Regions from separate parts of the Colwellia sp. MB02u-9 genome, predicted to be linked through region 1. Evidence: riboswitches for the same ligand, from Rfam matches in the RefSeq annotation. Region 1 holds a riboswitch; the other holds the start of a gene.
The links. Region 1 has a riboswitch for lysine ahead of dapA (4-hydroxy-tetrahydrodipicolinate synthase). Riboswitches for the same ligand answer to the same signal wherever they lie in the genome.
Positions count from the first base shown of each region.

Region 2: it holds a riboswitch for lysine, as region 1 does, so the genes downstream of both, lysC (lysine-sensitive aspartokinase 3) here and dapA (4-hydroxy-tetrahydrodipicolinate synthase) in region 1, are expected to answer to the same signal.

Region 1 covers NZ_JACGVF010000100.1:215,426-224,473, forward strand. The annotation lists gene H4J65_RS17125 (PLP-dependent decarboxylase) at 1-512, opposite strand, end outside; gene H4J65_RS17130 (2,3,4,5-tetrahydropyridine-2,6-dicarboxylate N-succinyltransferase) at 522-1,271, opposite strand; gene dapA (4-hydroxy-tetrahydrodipicolinate synthase) at 1,268-2,278, opposite strand; lysine riboswitch at 2,359-2,594, opposite strand; gene H4J65_RS17140 (methyltransferase) at 3,076-4,125, shown strand; gene H4J65_RS17145 (sensor histidine kinase) at 4,217-5,833, shown strand; gene arcA (two-component system response regulator ArcA) at 6,203-6,904, shown strand; gene H4J65_RS17155 (Hpt domain-containing protein) at 6,973-7,320, opposite strand; gene folE2 (GTP cyclohydrolase FolE2) at 7,686-8,612, shown strand.
Region 2 covers NZ_JACGVF010000094.1:287,828-296,875, reverse strand. The annotation lists gene gloB (hydroxyacylglutathione hydrolase) at 1-73, opposite strand, end outside; gene H4J65_RS09955 (class I SAM-dependent methyltransferase) at 134-895, shown strand; gene H4J65_RS09950 (Nif3-like dinuclear metal center hexameric protein) at 949-1,707, shown strand; gene H4J65_RS09945 (ElyC/SanA/YdcF family protein) at 1,883-2,635, opposite strand; lysine riboswitch at 2,898-3,090, shown strand; gene lysC (lysine-sensitive aspartokinase 3) at 3,352-4,728, shown strand; gene queC (7-cyano-7-deazaguanine synthase QueC) at 4,883-5,539, opposite strand; gene queE (7-carboxy-7-deazaguanine synthase QueE) at 5,607-6,281, shown strand; gene pdsS (proteobacterial dedicated sortase system histidine kinase) at 6,458-8,689, opposite strand; gene pdsR (proteobacterial dedicated sortase system response regulator) at 8,696-9,048, opposite strand, start outside.

The sequences.
Region 1 (9,048 bases):
GGATTTTTCTCACCTTCTTGCCACTGTAATTGTACTCTTAATAATACTTGTGGTTGGCAAGCCAATGCTATTGCTGCTTCATTAAGCCATTGCAACTGGTTCAAACTCTCCACGACAAAAGTGCGCACGCCTTGGCTTAAGAAGGCTTTCATTTGTCGCTTTGATTTGGCCGGACCGGTATTGAGAATGCGATCGGCTTGCACATTTTGTGCTAATACTTGCGTTAGTTCGCCTTGACTCGCCACATCAAAATTAAAACCTTGCTGCGCTAAGGTGCTTATTACACGCGACAAGGGATTAGCCTTAACAGCAAACCAGAGTTTAATCACCTCTTGTTGCATCAACACCGACAAGTGTTGCTCAAGATAGTCTAAATCGTAAAGAAAAAAACCGTCTTCATCTTGCTCAGCTTCCACACTGTTTTTAAGTGCTTCACTGTGCTGTGCTAGCGGTGCAAGTACCTCAGGTCTAAGCCAGTTTGGCCTAGCTGTCGAATTTAACATGGCAGTCATTTTTTGATCCTAACGCAGTACAGATTCAAGTTCTAAAGCGGCATTACTTTTTGCATCTCGGTATTTAACAATTAATGCGCAAGCCATATTAAGTCCTTGCTGCTGAGCCCAGTCACCCGCAACCGGTCGTGTACCTGGCACCACAACAGCGTTTTCAGGAATATCAGCACCTTTTTCCAGTATCACATTATTGACACAGTCATAAACAGCTACCGAGGCCGACAAAGATACGCCTGGGGCTAAAACCGCACCTTTTTTCACTACAATGCCTTCGACAATAATCACGCCAGCACTTAAAAAGGCGTTATCTTCAATAATCACCGGACTAGCACCAATCGGCTCAAGCACACCACCAATTTGTACCGCGGCAGAAACGTGAACATTTTTGCCTATTTGTGCGCATGAGCCAATCAAAGCATGGCTGTCAATCATAGTGCCGCTATCAACAAAAGCGCCAACATTAATATAGGCTGGTGGCATAATAATGACGCCTGGCGCCACATAGGCACCACAACGAACCGACGAACCACCCGGCACCATTCTGACCTTATCGGCAACGGTGAACTCGCGTGCGGGTAAGTTATGCTTATCCACAAAGCCACGATAAATACCATCGAACTCAGTATTTTCTCCCGCTTTAAATGCCGCTAAAATGGCTTGTTTCACCGCAGTATTGACTTGCCAAGTGCCATCGCTATTTTGTTCTGCTGCACGAACTTTACCGGTTTCTAAGTCTGTTAATGTTTGTTGCCAAGTCATGATTTTATTGCTCGTAAGTTAGTTAAATCTAAAGAGTGAGGGGTTTGTGCATTTAAAATGTCATCAGTCGTGTGATGCTGAGCTAGTGGGTTGCTGCTGTTACTCGCTAACCATTGCTGAATGTGTTGATGAATGTCGAGTAAACCGTGTTGCGCTGAAAGTTCTGCTTGGCATAAGGGTAAACGAAGTTTTGCCGAGCTAATAGTGTTCAACTCAGCCATTAACACTTTTACCGGTATCGGACTAGACACTTGAAATAATGCCGATATTGCTTTATGCCAAAGCGGAAAAAGTCCTTCATGTTGATGAGCTAAGGCCATAGCAACATATTGCCGAGTGGCTTCTGGCCAAACGTTAGCGCAAACCGACACCAAACCTTTAACATTGGCACTCGCAAGGTATGGCATCATAGCGTCTTCACCACTATACAAGTCCAGGTTAGGGCAATGCTCTCTATAGGCCAGCAGTTTATTAAGATCGCCACTGGCTTCTTTTAATGCCCAACAGTTTTTATGGTTTTGTAATTGTTGTAAGGCCGAAAAGGAAATTTCAACACTGCTGCGTGAAGGCACGTTATAAAGCATACAAGGGACGTTTGCGGCATCGAGTAAACTTTTAAACCAAGCGGTTTGACCTACGGGCCCCGGTTTGGCGTAAATAGGGCTAGTAAGTAAATAAGCCTTTATCGGCAATTTATTGCATTTAGCTATCCAGGCCAGTTGCTCGTTAAGATTATAGCCACCAACAGCAACCATTATTGGCACTTGTAACGTCATCGCACAAACATATTGCACTATACTTAAATGCTCTTGCGCGGTTAACGCTAAACCCTCGCCCGTGCTGCCCAGTAATAAAATGCCATTGTGGGCCGCATTTTGTTGTAGCACTAGCTTACGCAAACTAACATAGTCGATGCCGTCATCATCAAATAATGGCGTGATCAGTGCGGTCCAAACCAAAGGTCGGTCTGTTATCAGGTGATTTTCTATCGGTTTTGTTTGATTCATTGCTCTCGAACTCTTGTCGTTCGGAGAACTTTTAGGCGCTTGTACAGACAAAATTTCTAGGATGAAATTTGGCCTTTACAAAGGCCAGAAGCTCTCCACCTAGTTAGGTGACAGTTGCAAGGATTCAACCTAGTAGCCATCGAACGTATCCGATGGCTATAAAACTTAATGGTTATATATTAACAACTAAGCCTTAACAACCGGCAATTACCTTATCAACAAGGCAATTACCTCGGCGTTAAACCCCCTCATTATTGCTCACTAGAGTTTGATCTCTTCACAATAACTACCTGGTTAACGCTCCTCTTCTGGCCCTTTATTGACGGTGATTAATTTTTTACGATTAATCACACTGGAATAAGGGACAACAATATTAAAACATTTAAATATAAGCACAGTCAATAGACGGCTAGACGTATGCCACAATTTAAATTTAATAGTTTGATTTTACTGCTTTTATTTCTTTTTCTAATCAGTAAGTACGATCTTGTCCTCAATAACTAGAGTGCCCATCACTAAAATAAGCTACGCCCGATAAGTTGAACTGGGTCAAAATAGCTCACTCCCTGTGGACTAAAGATGGCGAGATAATTAAATTCGCGTAGACTACGCAGCACTATGACACATTCACTATGGCGGTATTAATGAATACTCGCTCAGTTCGCCCTGTCATTATGATAAGTTTTCTTTAAAGTAACGCCGATATTTGTAGATAACTTGACCCATAAATATCGTCAATAAATAGCACCCATAAATAACCCCCATAAATAATAGTTAGCTTAATTACAGGTATCTTCATGGCAATAAGTAACATTAACCAATTATTAAACCGCAATATTGAGGCACTAGCCGCAACCAGACCTCTTTTGGTTAATATCGCAGACGATGGTTTTATTAACCATTACTTAAGTCAGCATAGCGCTGCTCATATTGATAGTTACCACACTAATTATGCTGAATATAAAACTTGTCAGCAATTGAAAAACACCCGTGTAGACGCACATTTTTGCGTCGAGTATATCGCCAAAACTAAACATGATATGGCGATTATTCATTTTCCAAAAAGTAAGGCTGAATTTAGTTTTACCTTAGCTATGCTCGCTGAGTCAATGACAGACGATGCCGCCATAGTCATTGTTGGGGAAAATAAAGCGGGGGTAAAGTCAGCCGAAAAACTCGGTATTGATTACCTAGAATATTGCCAAAATGTTGACGCGGCAAGACATTGCTTAATGTACATTGGCAAATTAAAACCCTCATTACCTCGCTTTGAACTACAAAAATTTTATAAATACTACCCAATGCAGGTACAAGATAAAGTACTAAAAATTGCCGCTTTACCAGGCGTATTTAGCCAAAATGCACTAGACACGGGTACAGAAGTTTTATTAGCACACTTACCTGAGGTTATTTCAGGTAAAGTGTTAGATTTTGGTTGTGGTGCAGGGGTTATTGCCGCTTATATCGGCACAGTTCACCCAAAAACAACATTAACCTTGGTTGATGTCAGTGCGTTAGCCTTGCATTCAGCGCAAACAACACTGTCTTTAAACCAGTTAAGCGGGCAATATATTGCCTCAGATAGCTTATCTACTGTTCAAGAACGCTATGATTTTGTCATTTCCAACCCACCATTTCATCAGGGCGTAAAAACCCATTATGGCGCTACCGAACAATTTTTAGCCGAGATAAAGCAAAACTTAACCAGCAAAGCCTGCATTACCATTGTCGCTAATAGTTTTTTGAAATACTTACCCATCATGGAAAAAGCACTGGGTAAAACAAAGACCTTAGCGATTAAAAAAGGTTTTGCGGTTTATCAGTGTTATCTTAATGGGAAAAAGTAACGAAAAATGTGTGATTGTTCAAAGCCATAATATTTTCTACAAGCACTTTTACAAGCACTTTATAGCCACCATTAATTGAGTTTAATACTGTATGTCAACAATCAAACCTATTTGGTCTCTTCGTCGTATTTGCTTGAGCACCGTGATCAGTGCCATCACATTATTATCACTATTGAGTCTCTCAATCATTACCCAACAATTTAACAACAGTTATCAGCTCAGTGCCACTAGTCAAATAAAGCATTGGGCCACTGTTTTGGCCGATGAAAGTCTGCCCTATTTAGTTAACTCAGAACGATTAGCACTAAAAGATAATTTTTCATTACCCCAGCACATTCCTAATTTAAATTACTTACACCTTTATAAATTCAATAGCGACACTGATAAACTGACTTTTTTTTACAGTTACAAACGTAATGAACAGCGGGCTAGCATTGCGCAAAAATCGCATGACGTTAAAAATTTATTAACACCAAGATTCAAAGAAAAACACCTTGAGTATATGCAAGCCATTAAAGTTAAAGAAAAAATTATCGGTTATATTTATTTGCAAAGCAGTAGCGAGTACCTCACACAGATAACTGATAAATTATTAATCATCAGCATTATCATTGTTTTTATAGTATTTATTATCGCCATTTTTATAGCGCTCAAACTTGAGCGCTATATCAGTGCGCCATTCTCTTCTTTGATTAACACGGTACAAGTTGCCGCTCGACAAAAAAACTTTCAACAACAATGCGACACTATGCCATATCGTGAAGCTGACATTTTAGCCCTTAATATTAATATGTTATTTGCTCGCATAGATAAACACATCACACAATTAAATGCTCAGGGGCAGCAGAGTCTTGAGCACTCACAAGCATTAGAAAATAAAATTAACAAACGTACCGACGCCCTGAAAGAATCTAACCAAGAGTTACTCTCTACGTTAGAGAAACTCCATCAATTTCAAAGCCAATTGGTTGAAAGCGAAAAAATGGCCTCACTGGGAGATATGGTTGCCGGCGTTGCACATGAAGTCAATACGCCGATAGGCTTAGGGGTTACGGCCTCAACATTATTAGCCGATAGATTAGATGAAATTAAACAAGCTTTTGATAATAAAACCCTAAAATCGAGCCAATTAAAAAAGTTTTTGCATGACAGTTGTGAAAATGTCGCCATTATCTATCGTAATCTAAAACGTGCCGCTGACTTAATATCCAGCTTTAAAAAAGTCGCCGTAGACCAATCAAGTGAAGACCTACGTACTGTCGACGTTAAGCAGCTTTTAAACGAAGTTTTACTCAATCTCAAACCACAACTCAATGTGTTACCCTACATTATTGATATTGATTGCCCTAATGATTTAACCATTAATAGTAAACCAGGGCCGATTAATCAAATTCTTATTAATTTGATCATGAACTCCATTATTCACGGTTTTGAAGGTAAAGATGAGGGCCGCATTTCAATCACAGTTATGTCACTGAGCAACCAACTTAACATCCTCTATAAAGATGATGGCATTGGCGTTGCTGAATCAATAAAACATAAGGTCTTTGAACCGTTTACCACCACAAAGCGTGGTGAAGGGGGTAGTGGTTTAGGCATGCATTTAGTTTATAATTTAGTGACTCAAGCACTTGGTGGCTCAATAGTACTGAGCAGCGAATTAGCGCATGGCGTTAGCATAGAAATTAACTTTCCTATAAATAAGTAGCCAATTAATTCGCTTTTGGTTAAATTTCAATAGGGTTTATAGTTAACTTGTTGACAATATAGTTTATAGTTAAGTTATTGACAATGTAGTTAAGTTGTTAAGTTGTTAACGATTTAGGGCTTTAAACCCGTTAAATGAACATTTATTCGCTAGCACTTAGCATAATCTTACGTCACCATTATTTTAAAGTGATAAAAAGCAGTAATTAGCCTGCTATTGATTGTTTTTTAACGGTCGCTTCTATACCATGTGCCGATTATTTATTAGCCATCAAATAGTCTATAATTGCATGGTCAGGAATAAACACGTATTAATACAAATAAAATTAAAATTTGAAAAAATCAAACTTCACGGAACTGGACAATGAACATGCAAAAACCTCATATATTAATCGTAGAAGACGAAGACGTCACCCGCTTTAATTTAAGAAATTTATTTGAAGCTGAAGGCTATCAGGTCTCCGAAGCAATAGATGGTGATAGCATGGAAAGCGCGCTAACCAACAGCATAATAAATTTAATTATTATGGATATTAATTTACCGGGCAAAAATGGACTATTACTTGCAAGAGAATTAACCCGCCAGAACGACTTAGGCTTAATTTTTCTGACCGGTCGCGACAGTGACATTGACAAAATTCTTGGGCTAGAAATTGGCGCTGACGATTATCTAACTAAACCGTTTAATCCACGTGAACTGACGATTCGTGCGCGCAATATACTCAGCCGCATGTTACCTAGCAATGTAGAAAAAAACGATGCACTTATTAGCTTTAATCAGTGGTCTCTGGATGGCAATGCACGAAAAATGACCACACCAGATAATCGAGAAATATCAATTCCTCGTGGTGAATACCGCGCGCTACGTTTACTTATTGCTAATGCCGGACAAATTGTTACCCGCCAACAATTGATCAAAGAAATGACCGGTCGCGACTTACGCATTAATGATCGAACAGTTGATGTGACCATTCGTCGCTTACGTAAACATTTTGAGTCCGTAGAAAGTTCACCAGAGTTGATCAACACTATTCATGGTGAAGGTTATCGATTTATTGGCCAACTAGATTAATAGCGCTATTAGCAGGGTAAAATGATTAATCTGCTAATATTAACCTGCTAATATAGTGACTTCTCAGGCTATTGCTCAGACAACCACTGTTGAAAAGCAGTAATGGCTTGTTGGTTTAACAAACTCAGTGCTTGCAAGTGCTGAGTCTTTGTTTCACTATCTTCAGCCGATTTTTCTATCAAGATAAGTTTCTGGTGTACTTGACTTAAACCTGTACTGGCTGCAGCCCCTTTCATTTTATGGCATTGCTCCTGCCATGCCTTTTGATCCACATTAACAATGGCATGATTAATCGCCGTTAAATACAACGCAGACTGCTGAATATATAAATCCAACATTTGTTCAATCACCGCTAGGTCTAACGCTTCTAAATAGCCATTAATCAAGATTAAATCTATGTGCCGTGTTGTTACCATGAAGTCTCCTTAGTGACGCCAGCTTTTCACTACGTCGAATTAAAATTTTAATGTTATTTATATGATAGCAAACAACATTTTAACCTGAAGTTATTACTTATACATCCCCTGTTTATAACAGATATTAAATACAACTACCATATACTAGAACAATATCAACATAGCTATGACAAACATTGCTTTTAGGGGGTATTTCGTTCAAAATAGCCGCCTTTTTCCGGACCAATGCATTATCTTCCACTTTGTTAACTACTTGTGGAAACTGTCATTATTTTTACGACAGTAATGCTACTTATAATTTTACTAGCTACTGAAGTTACCATAGATAACCCTTTACCTAGTGCACAGCGAACAGCGGAGTCAAAATGCCAACATTAATGCCTGATATAGCAAATCACACCACAGCACAAACTGAGGGGACTTTGGATTGGGTCGGCATGAGTAATATAGAAATGCCTATCATGGTTGCCTCAAAAGGCCAATCAGAACGTATGGTTTCAGCCTACGTAGATGCGTTTGTTAACCTTAAAGAGCCACAAGCGAAAGGCATACATATGTCGCGTTTATATCTGCTCCTTGATGAACTATCAAACTCAAATGTTTTAAACCATCAGAGTTTAGTGACCTTATTAGACGGCTTTATCAGTAGTCACCAAGAGCTAAGCGATAATGCCCAAGTTAAGTTTAGTTTTGACTATCATCTGCGCCGCAAATCACTGATTAGTGGTAAACAAGGCTGGAAAGCCTATCCCGTTACTATTACTGGGCGCTTAAATAAAGGTACGTTGGATATCGAGCTTTCTGTTGACGTGCGTTACTCTTCAACTTGCCCTTGTTCTGCAGCCTTGGCTCGTCAGCTTATTCAGCAAGCTTTTAAAGAAAAATTTATTGGCCAAGCAGATGTGGATTTAACCGACGTACATGAATGGCTTGGTACTACCGAAGGTATTATGGCCACGCCACATAGCCAACGCTCTGTTGCTGAACTTAAAGTTAAACTTAATCGCTCAACCACTGAATTTCCCATTACAGATCTTGTCGACTTAATTGAAAATTCACTAAAAACACCCGTTCAAGCGGCAGTAAAGCGTGAAGACGAACAAGAGTTTGCCCGTTTAAATGGTCAAAACTTAATGTTTTGTGAAGATGCGGCTCGTCGTTTACAACACACCATGAATGCCTCTGAGCAATTTGATGATTTTTGGCTACGTATTAATCATTTAGAATCGTTACATGCCCATGACGCCGTGAGTGTGACGACTAAAGGTATTGTCGATGGCTATAAAGCTTAACTTAAAGTTTAGCTTAAAGCTTAACCCAACCAATTAAGCTTTAAATCAATCATCCCTAGTTATTTTTAAAATGGCTAGGGATTTTTGTTTCTGCCGCTATAAAAGCAACAAGCGTTTTCTAATTGAACACTAGACTGGCTATAGCCGAATTGAAGTATAAGTAAAGATAACGCTGCAGTGGCTTGTTTTAACCAGTAGAAATGATCAGAAAATTAGTGAACTTGCTATTAGGACGCTATTAATTCTCAATGCCCAAGTGCTTATCACCCCCGCCTACTAACCAGTGTTTATAATAACGGCTACAACCATGACTAAAATACTCAGCGCTAATGATAACGCTGAATAAATAGTGCATACAAAACACGACAAATATTAACGTCTTAAAAAATTAGAATGTAATAAAATTACAAAAAATAAGGTGATAATAATATTATTA
Region 2 (9,048 bases), on a different contig from region 1:
CCCAGATATAATTATCTGAAAAGGCCTTTATCATGGAAACTTTCATATTAGTGCTGCTTTGGGTTTGCTGCATGTGTGGCTCCTGAGTATACTGAAGATATGATTATACTTACTTTTTCGACAGTTTAATATAATGAAGCCAGCACTCGCGTTTAGGCACCCTGATTATCCAAAATCTTGGCAAAACTTACCTAATGGTGACTTGATAGTTGCCAATATTAATCAAGCGCTAGCGCCTTGGTGGCCAAAGTTTTTTGGCTATCATATGCTAAAAATTGGCGCTTTAAGTGGTGAAATATCGAGTGTAGATAGCCCGATTAAGCATCAATTAACCTTAACAAACCAGCTGGAAAATAGTGATGTTATTGCTGAAATTGATGATTTACCCTTACAAAAGCACAGTGTTGATGTCTGCGTATTGGCCCATGCTTTGGAGTTTTCGTTAGACCCTCATCATGTGGTGCGTGAAGCCAACCGGGTATTAATTCCTAATGGCTATTTAGTGATCACTGGATTTAATCCTTTTAGTTTAGTGGGTCTTAATCAATTTATTCCTTATAGGCGTAAGCAAACGCCTTGGAATGAAAGGTTATTTTCACCTATGCGAGTGAAAGATTGGCTGCACTTAATGGGATTTGAGATCCAACTAGATAAACGGTTTTTGCATTCGTCATTATCTGGGCAACTCACTCAGGGACTTTTTTGTAACTATTGGCATAATATAGCGGCACGTTATTTTCCAAGTTTAGGCTCTGTTTATGTCATTGTGGCGAAAAAGCGCGTATTACCTTTAACGCCGATCAAACCCAAATGGCAACTCAGGCCACACTTTGAACCCGTGAAGGTGCCAACGATGAATTCATCAAGAAAAACCAGTAAAAAATCAAATCAGTAATGGTAAAGCAGTACTAAATATAATAACTCAATATTTAAGGTCAGAATTAATTAATGCAACTTCATGAATTCGAAAGCTATTTAAACAACTTATTAAAGCCTGAACAAATTAAAGACTTTTGTCCAAATGGTCTACAAATTCAGGGGCGAGATAAGATCAGTAAGGTCATCACGGGCGTTACCGCTACACAAGCGTTAATCGAACAAGCGATTGCTGAAAAAGCCGATGCGTTAGTCGTACACCATGGTTTTTTTTGGAAGAATGAAAGTTATGTCATCCGTGGTATGAAACATAAACGCATTAAGGCGTTACTGGCAAATGACATCAGTTTATTTGCCTATCATTTACCCTTAGATATTCATCCAAGCTTAGGTAATAACGCACAATTAGCGAAATTATTTTCAATCAATAATGTCGCGCCATTGGAAGAGGGTAACGCCTTGAGTGTTGCTGTACGTGGAGACTTTACTCGTGAACTTAGCCCACAAACACTTGAGCAACGCATTAATGAAAAGCTCAACCGAACTTGCTTGCACATAGCACCGCCATCAAATAAAGCGATTAAAACCGTGGCTTGGTGCAGCGGTGGTGGGCAAGGCTATATTGAGTTAGCGGCTGAACACGGCATAGACGCGTTTATCAGTGGTGAAGTATCTGAGCAAACCACTCATGTTGCGCGCGAGATGGATATTCATTTTTATTGCGCTGGCCATCATGCCACCGAGCGCTATGGCGCTAAAGCATTAGCCGAACATTTTAATCAACATTTGCCATTAGAGGCTAAGTTTATTGATATTGATAACCCAGCCTAAGCGGCAGATTATTAATACCAATATAGCGGAAAAATATAGCACCAAATACAAGACTGCTGTTCATGCACGATTGTACTTGGTAATGAACTAGCCTTATGTAAATTTTTACTGCACAAGGCTTTTTGGTCATTAAGTCGTGTTGTACAAATTGCTGCTGCTTTTAGTTTGTCAGCTATTAGCCTTTAAACCATTGCACAATACGCCCGAGGGTTTCGTACCAAACCGTAGTAGTTTGTTGTAATTTTTTAGCATTAGGTACGTAATAAGACCATGGAGTAAGGCCATTGCTTTTAACCCATGGGCTTGCCGGTGCAGGGATTGGATTGACGCCGTAGCGTTGGAAATAGGCCATGGCTCTGGGTAAATGATTGGCACTAGTGACGAGTACGACATTTTTATTTAACACGCGTGGTGCGATAAGTTGCGCTTCTTCTTCGGTATCTTGAGGGAAATTTTCAGTCAATATTTTATTTTTTGGCACACCTAATAATATCGCTGCTTGCTTAACTTTTTCTGCGTTTGAACTGACATCGCCATCGGCAAAACCTGAGGTAATTATTTGTGCTTCGGGGTGCATGCGGTAGATACGAACAGCCTCAACTAACCTTTCTAATGAACTAGACTTTAACTCACTGGTCGCAGGCAAACCCTGAACGCTGGTGTGAACACCACCCAAAATAATAATATAATCAACCGGCTTATTGCTGCGGGTAAATGCGGGATAATTATCTTCTAATGCCGCCATGATGTTATCGGATAAAGGTGGAAAGGTACTCAAAAATAATAAAGTGGTTGCGGTAAATAGCGCCCAAAAACTCAATTTTGGTTTTAAACGATAAAAAATAATAGCGATAATTAACAGTAAGATAATAATGCTCAGTGGCATAATCATTAAGCTAATTATTTTTTTTAGTAAAAATAGATCCATGTTACTCAGTCCAAAATAGGCTATAAAAATAGGGTAATAAGTTTTCAAGATGCTAAAGCATAACAATTATAAGACCTTGAAGCAGTGGCTAATTGTGACAAACTATTTCATTTGGACGTCTAAAAGTCTGTTGATATTTACTTTTAGATAGGGTCTAATGACTGCGCTGAAAATTAGAATTTTTACTCCACTTTTATAATGCCCTTATCTATCAAGTATGATGATGTTATTAATTAAGTAGTACAGAAATAGAAAAATTTTTCGCACCAGAAGAGGCGCAATTGCTAGGTAGGTAACATGAGGACCCATTCCTTTGACTGTTACTGAGGGGGACAATTGCCGAGAATATTGATATGGGGGCATATCATGTTCGGTCGCTAGGGCTGAATCCTTAGGGCTGTCACCGCTAGAAAAACAGCAGTTTTTTTAGCATAGGGTGGAGAGCTTCTGGCTGAATAGTACCGCCTGAATAACGGGTTTTTAACCTAATTCGCTCTACGCTCAGTCATGCTCTTCCTGTTAGTTATTTGCCTGTTATATTTGCTATGTTTAATGAAATAGCTTTAGCAATGCAGGCGTTTAGGAAGAATTTTTATGTTAATATCCCATCTTACTAGCCTTAATCACATTAGTGTTGGCACATTGTTATCTAAATATACATCTCGCGATAGACTCGAATGTTCAAGCATTCAATCTCAAACTCATGGAGAATCTGCATGTCTGTAATCATAGATCATACCAATACTGAAAATATTACCGTTGCAAAGTTTGGCGGCACCAGTGTTGCTGATTTTCATGCGATGTTACGCTGCGCGGATATTATTAAAAATAATAGCACTAACCGTTTAGTGGTGGTATCAGCTAGTGCTGGTGTTACTAATCACTTAGTACGTTTAAGCCAAGCAGACGTTGCGATAAGCGAACAACAACAAATTATTACCCATATTGCTGATATTCAATTTGCCATAACCCAACATTTTGATAACCATCAAGCTATTGATCAAGAAATATCAGGCTTATTAAATGCGTTACGTACTTGTGCTGAGCAACAAGCAAAACAATACAGCACAAAAACCAGTGATGAAATCCTGAGTTTTGGTGAACAATTCAGTTCACGAATTTTTGCACAAGTGTTACAACTCGTCGATGTGAATGGTCATTATTTTGATGTTCGCCAAGTCATGAAAACTGATAGTTTATATGGTAAAGCGCAAGTTGATTTAACCGAATTAGCGGTTAATACTAAAGCACTACTTTATCCCTTACTTAATGAGCAAGTTATTGTTACACAAGGTTTTATCGGCTGTGACCCGCAGGGTAATACGACCACCTTAGGTCGCGGTGGCTCTGATTACAGCGCAGCGTTGTTAGCTGAAGCTGTTCAAGCCAGTAATTTAAGCATTTGGACTGACGTGGTGGGTATTTTTACTACCGATCCACGGATAACAGATCAAGCACGTTCGATTAATGAAATTAGTTTCGGCGAAGCGGCGGAAATGGCCACCTTTGGCGCGAAAATTCTACATCCGGCGACACTTATTCCAGCTATGCGGCAAGATATTCCTGTTTTTGTGGGTTCAAGTAAAGAACCTAACGCAGGTGGCACCAAAATACAGCGCCAAGTTGACTCTAATCCTACTTATCGTTCGATTGCGCTGCGACGCGAGCAAACCTTAGTGACAGTAAAAAGTCCACAAATGCTGCATGCCAGTGGTTTCCTAGCGAAAGTTTTTACCGTATTAGCCAAACACCAATTAAGTGTAGATTTAATTACCACCAGTGAAATTAGTGTCGCGCTAACCTTTGACAATCCTTATGGTTCAACACAAGCCTTGTTAACTCAAGCCGTGGTAGAAGAGTTAGAACAACTTTGTGAAGTCAGTGTTGAGCATGGTTTGAGTTTAATTGCGGTGATCGGTAATAAAATTCATGGCACTAAAGGGGTTGGCAGCAGTATTTTTGATAAGATAAATGATTTTAATATTCGCATGATTTGTCATGGCGCAAGCAATCATAATCTGTGTTTTCTCGTGCCAGAAGCCGATGCTAACCAAGTGGTTGAACGTTTACATAGTACCTTGTTTACCGACTAAGCTGATGTCAGTAGACAAAATTATGGTTTAAACCATAAAATAGTCATGACTAAAAGGTAATGATTATCAAAATAAGCACCAAAAAATAGCGCTTAAAAAGGGACATTGTACTGTCCCTTTTTGCATTTAATTTGGCTGGCTTTTATAAATAAGCTTATTCGTATGTTAAAGGGTCGGTCACATTATTGTCAGCAAAGGCCTCTAGGCGCTCTTGACATGCACCGCATTTACCGCAGGCTTGTACTCGGCCATTATAACAAGTCCACGTGTCATCGTAACGCAAACCCATCTTTAAACCATCAGTTAATATATCGGATTTACTGTTCGTTAAGTAAGGACTGAAAATTTCAACCGCTTGATAATTCGCGATTTGACAAACCTCATTCATTTTCATAACAAATTCAGGTCGACAATCAGGATAAATAGCATGATCACCCGAATGAGCACCATAATATACTTGCGCGGCTTCTACTGAGACGGCATAACCCACAGCTAACGACAGTAAAATCATATTACGATTAGGTACAACCGTTGACTGCATACTTTCGGCTTCGTAATGACCTTCAGGAATGTCGATATCATCGGTCAAAGACGATCCCGCTAATAACTGATTAATGGATGAAATATCAATAACCTTATGAGCAACCCCCAGTTGTTGACAAACTTTACTGGCACAGGCAATTTCTTTCACGTGTTTCTGGCCATAATCAAAGGTTAAGGCATAGACTTCTTTACCGTCTTTTAAAGCGCGGTGCAGTACGGTGAATGAATCCATGCCACCAGAAAAAATTACTACGACTTTACTACTCATATTTACAGATCTCTTGGGGTATAATAAACTTGCGCATTCTACTAGAAATTATCTAAGCATTAAAGAAATGACCACACGTTATAAAATAAATGAATTGTTTGAAACTCTACAAGGCGAAGGCTCATTTACCGGCCAACCGTCAATTTTCCTTCGTTTACAGGGTTGTCCTGTCGGTTGTTCTTGGTGTGATACTAAACATACCTGGGACATTCATCCTGAGTTAGAAATAACCAGTAAGCAACTGTTAAGTAAGGTAGAAGAGACTGAACAATGGTCAAATTTATCCTTAGATGATATTGCTGCAATCTTTAACAAGCAGGGCTTTAACGCTAAACATATTGTTATTACCGGTGGCGAACCTTGCATGGAAGATTTAACCGCCTTGTGTTTATATTTTGAAGCACAAGGTTATAGCTGTCAGGTAGAAACCTCAGGCACCTTTGAAATTAGAGTCTCTGAGCAATGCTGGGTTACTGTATCACCCAAAGTGAATATGCGTGGCGGTTACAAAATTTTAGCCAGCGCGATGCAAAGAGCAAATGAAATTAAACATCCGGTGGCCACTGAGCAACATATTGATGACCTAAAAGCCTTATTAGCCACACATCAAGTAGAAAAAAAGCAGATTTATTTACAACCTATTAGCCAAAAACAACGTGCCACCGAGCTTGCTATTGCCGCTTGTATTAAAAATAACTGGCGCTTATCGGTGCAAGTACACAAATACATTGGTATTGAATAGTATTTTGTCATAGTTGTCATAGCAAATGCAGTAATGCGCTAGCTTGTCATGATCCAAACTTACTGCAATGCTGGAAGGGCAATGCTAGAAGTGCAATCATTAGAGGTGCAGCAATGCAAGATACAAGGTTAAGTGTAATTTTCATAGTCAACACAGCCTAGCTTAAGACATTAACATTATTTTGTTAATGGTAAGGTAATAATAACCTCAACGCCGAGCTGATTTTGCTGGTTTACGGCTTTTATTGTGCCGTGATGAAATTGACAAATTAAGCGCGCAATATACAAACCTAAGCCTAAATGAGGCTGTTCATTATTGTGTTTTTTCCTGATCGACACCATAGAGTCAAACAGTTGTTCACTCATTTGTTCAGGCAATAGCTCACCGTTATTGCTGATGGTTAACGTCACCTGTTGATTATTACGTGTGACGCTGGCGGTAATTTTATTATCGTCAGAAAACTCTACGGCATTGGCAATCACTTTATCTAATAACTGCGCGATATGTTCTGGTGAACCCAAAAGCGGATGCTTTCCTGGTGTTATATCATTGAATGAAAAATCAATATCAGGGTAAATCAGGCGATAACCTTGCATACAACCGTTAAATACCTGAGCTAAGTCAAAGGCACTTTTGTCGGTGTTTTGTAACATTTGCTCTATTCGGGTCGCTTCATTCATATTGGTTAAAATTAAGCTTAAGCGCTCAATACCATGTTGAGCGCGCACTAAATAGGGGTTTTCCACCAGGGGTGCTTGCCTTTTATCATTATTATCTCGTGTTGTTGCCCTGATACTTTGTTGCTGCATGGCTAAGGTTTCTAACGAGGTTCGCACCACGGCAATAGGCGTGCGCAATTCGTGTGATAAACGTGACGACATATTTTCTAAATAGTGATTATATTGACTCAGGCGATTAACCGCAGTTGAGAAACTACGCGACAAATCACCAATTTCGTCATTGGTATTTGAGGTATCAACATTGCCACTAATACGACCATGTTCGTCAATCGCCATTTCTGCTTGATTACTTAAGGTTCTGATCCGGTTTGATATCCGCGAAGCAAACAAGAAGAAGGCCAACGCGCCCAATAACATAATGGCCAAAATAGAACTAAAAAGCTTTTCAAGCGCCTGATTTCTTAAGGTGCGAATGCCATTAGTGGTTTCTTCAACAATCACCGCACCTTTTACCTGTTTATTAATAAATATTGGGTAAGCGGCTGACAATACCACCGCTTGTTGATCTGTACTTAAACGCCACTGCGACATAGGCTCACCCGTTAAGGCACTTTCGATATGTTTGCCTGTCAGGTTTTCTGAGTCATAAAGTTGGTCAATAAAATTACTGGGCGGTTGCGTCAGTATTCTTTCATATAAGGGTTTCAGTATATTGTTTTCAACGCTATGCCAAGCCGCTAATATAAAATTATCATCAGTATTATCAAGGCGTTCATTGTTAATGTTAACGCGCTTATTCCAGACACCGCTGGCTTTTTTTATATTACCTGTGGTGGCTAATACCCGATGATGTTGGTCAACCACCCAAATGCTAGAATTGGTATAACTCATGCCTTTAACAATGCGCTCAATTTCGGGTGAGGGTACTAAAATAGTGCCTAATGTCTCGGCAGAGCTGGGATCTGCTGAGCCCAGCGACGCTTGAATGCTACCTAAGGGGCTATCAACATCGTGCACCGCAAAAGCAATATTGTCGTTAAACTCAGTTAATGGCACGCGCACTTCAACGTTATAACCTTGTGCGGTATTTCGCCAATGCCCTTGAATTTGTCTAGCAGGTACAGGGATATCGGCTTCAATATCGGTAATACGATAAGCATCTATCCAGCCAGTGGTTTTATTGCTGATAATAAAGCGACTGAAAACGCCTTGTGGATTAATAAAAGCAAGCTCTAAGTGGTCATTATTAATGATGCTACGGGCATTACTGTCACGATATATGACCTTGTCGTCAATCACCCCAAAGTATAAATACAAATACTGACCATAAGTGCCAACCGCCGCGGTAAAATTTATTGATAATTGCTCAGGCGTTAGTTGGCTATAAAGTTGGTTATTTTGCTGATAAAAATGCGCTTTGTTGGCAAAGTCAGGCCAGTCTTGATTTAAACCGTCGAGTTGAATGGGCGCGGATAAACCGTAACTATATAGGTCTTTGCCTTTTTCAACGCTAGGTAAAAAACTCGCTTGATTATTAAACAAGTTTGCCCGCTCATGCATAGCGGTAGCAAGTGCTCTGGCTGTGCCTATTATGGTTTGCTCTTGACCATAACGGAGGTATTTTTCCATTTCCCAAACATATTGATAACCAAACCATGGAATGGTAAATAGAAAGCTTGATAATAAGAGCAGTTTACTTCTTAAGCCAAAACGCCATTTCATTGTCATTTTAGTTTAGTTACCTGAATTTTCTTTGGCGCTTTGGTTCCAGCGATAACCCATGCCATAAACCGTTTCAATACAATTAAAGTCGCTATCGATATGGCTGAATTTTTTACGCATGCGCTTGATATGCGAAGTAATGGTTGAGTCATCAACATAGATGTTTGAGTCCTGCATTAACTGGCTACGGTTTTTCACATGGCCGGGATGCTTAGCTAATGCGTATAACATCCAAAACTCGGTAATGGTTAAATCTACATTGTGCTCTTGCCATTGAATGCTCATGCGCTGACTATCGACGGTTAATGGCCCGATAGTGAGCATATAATCAGCTTGTTGTGGTTTGCCTAAGGCGTCTTGACGAC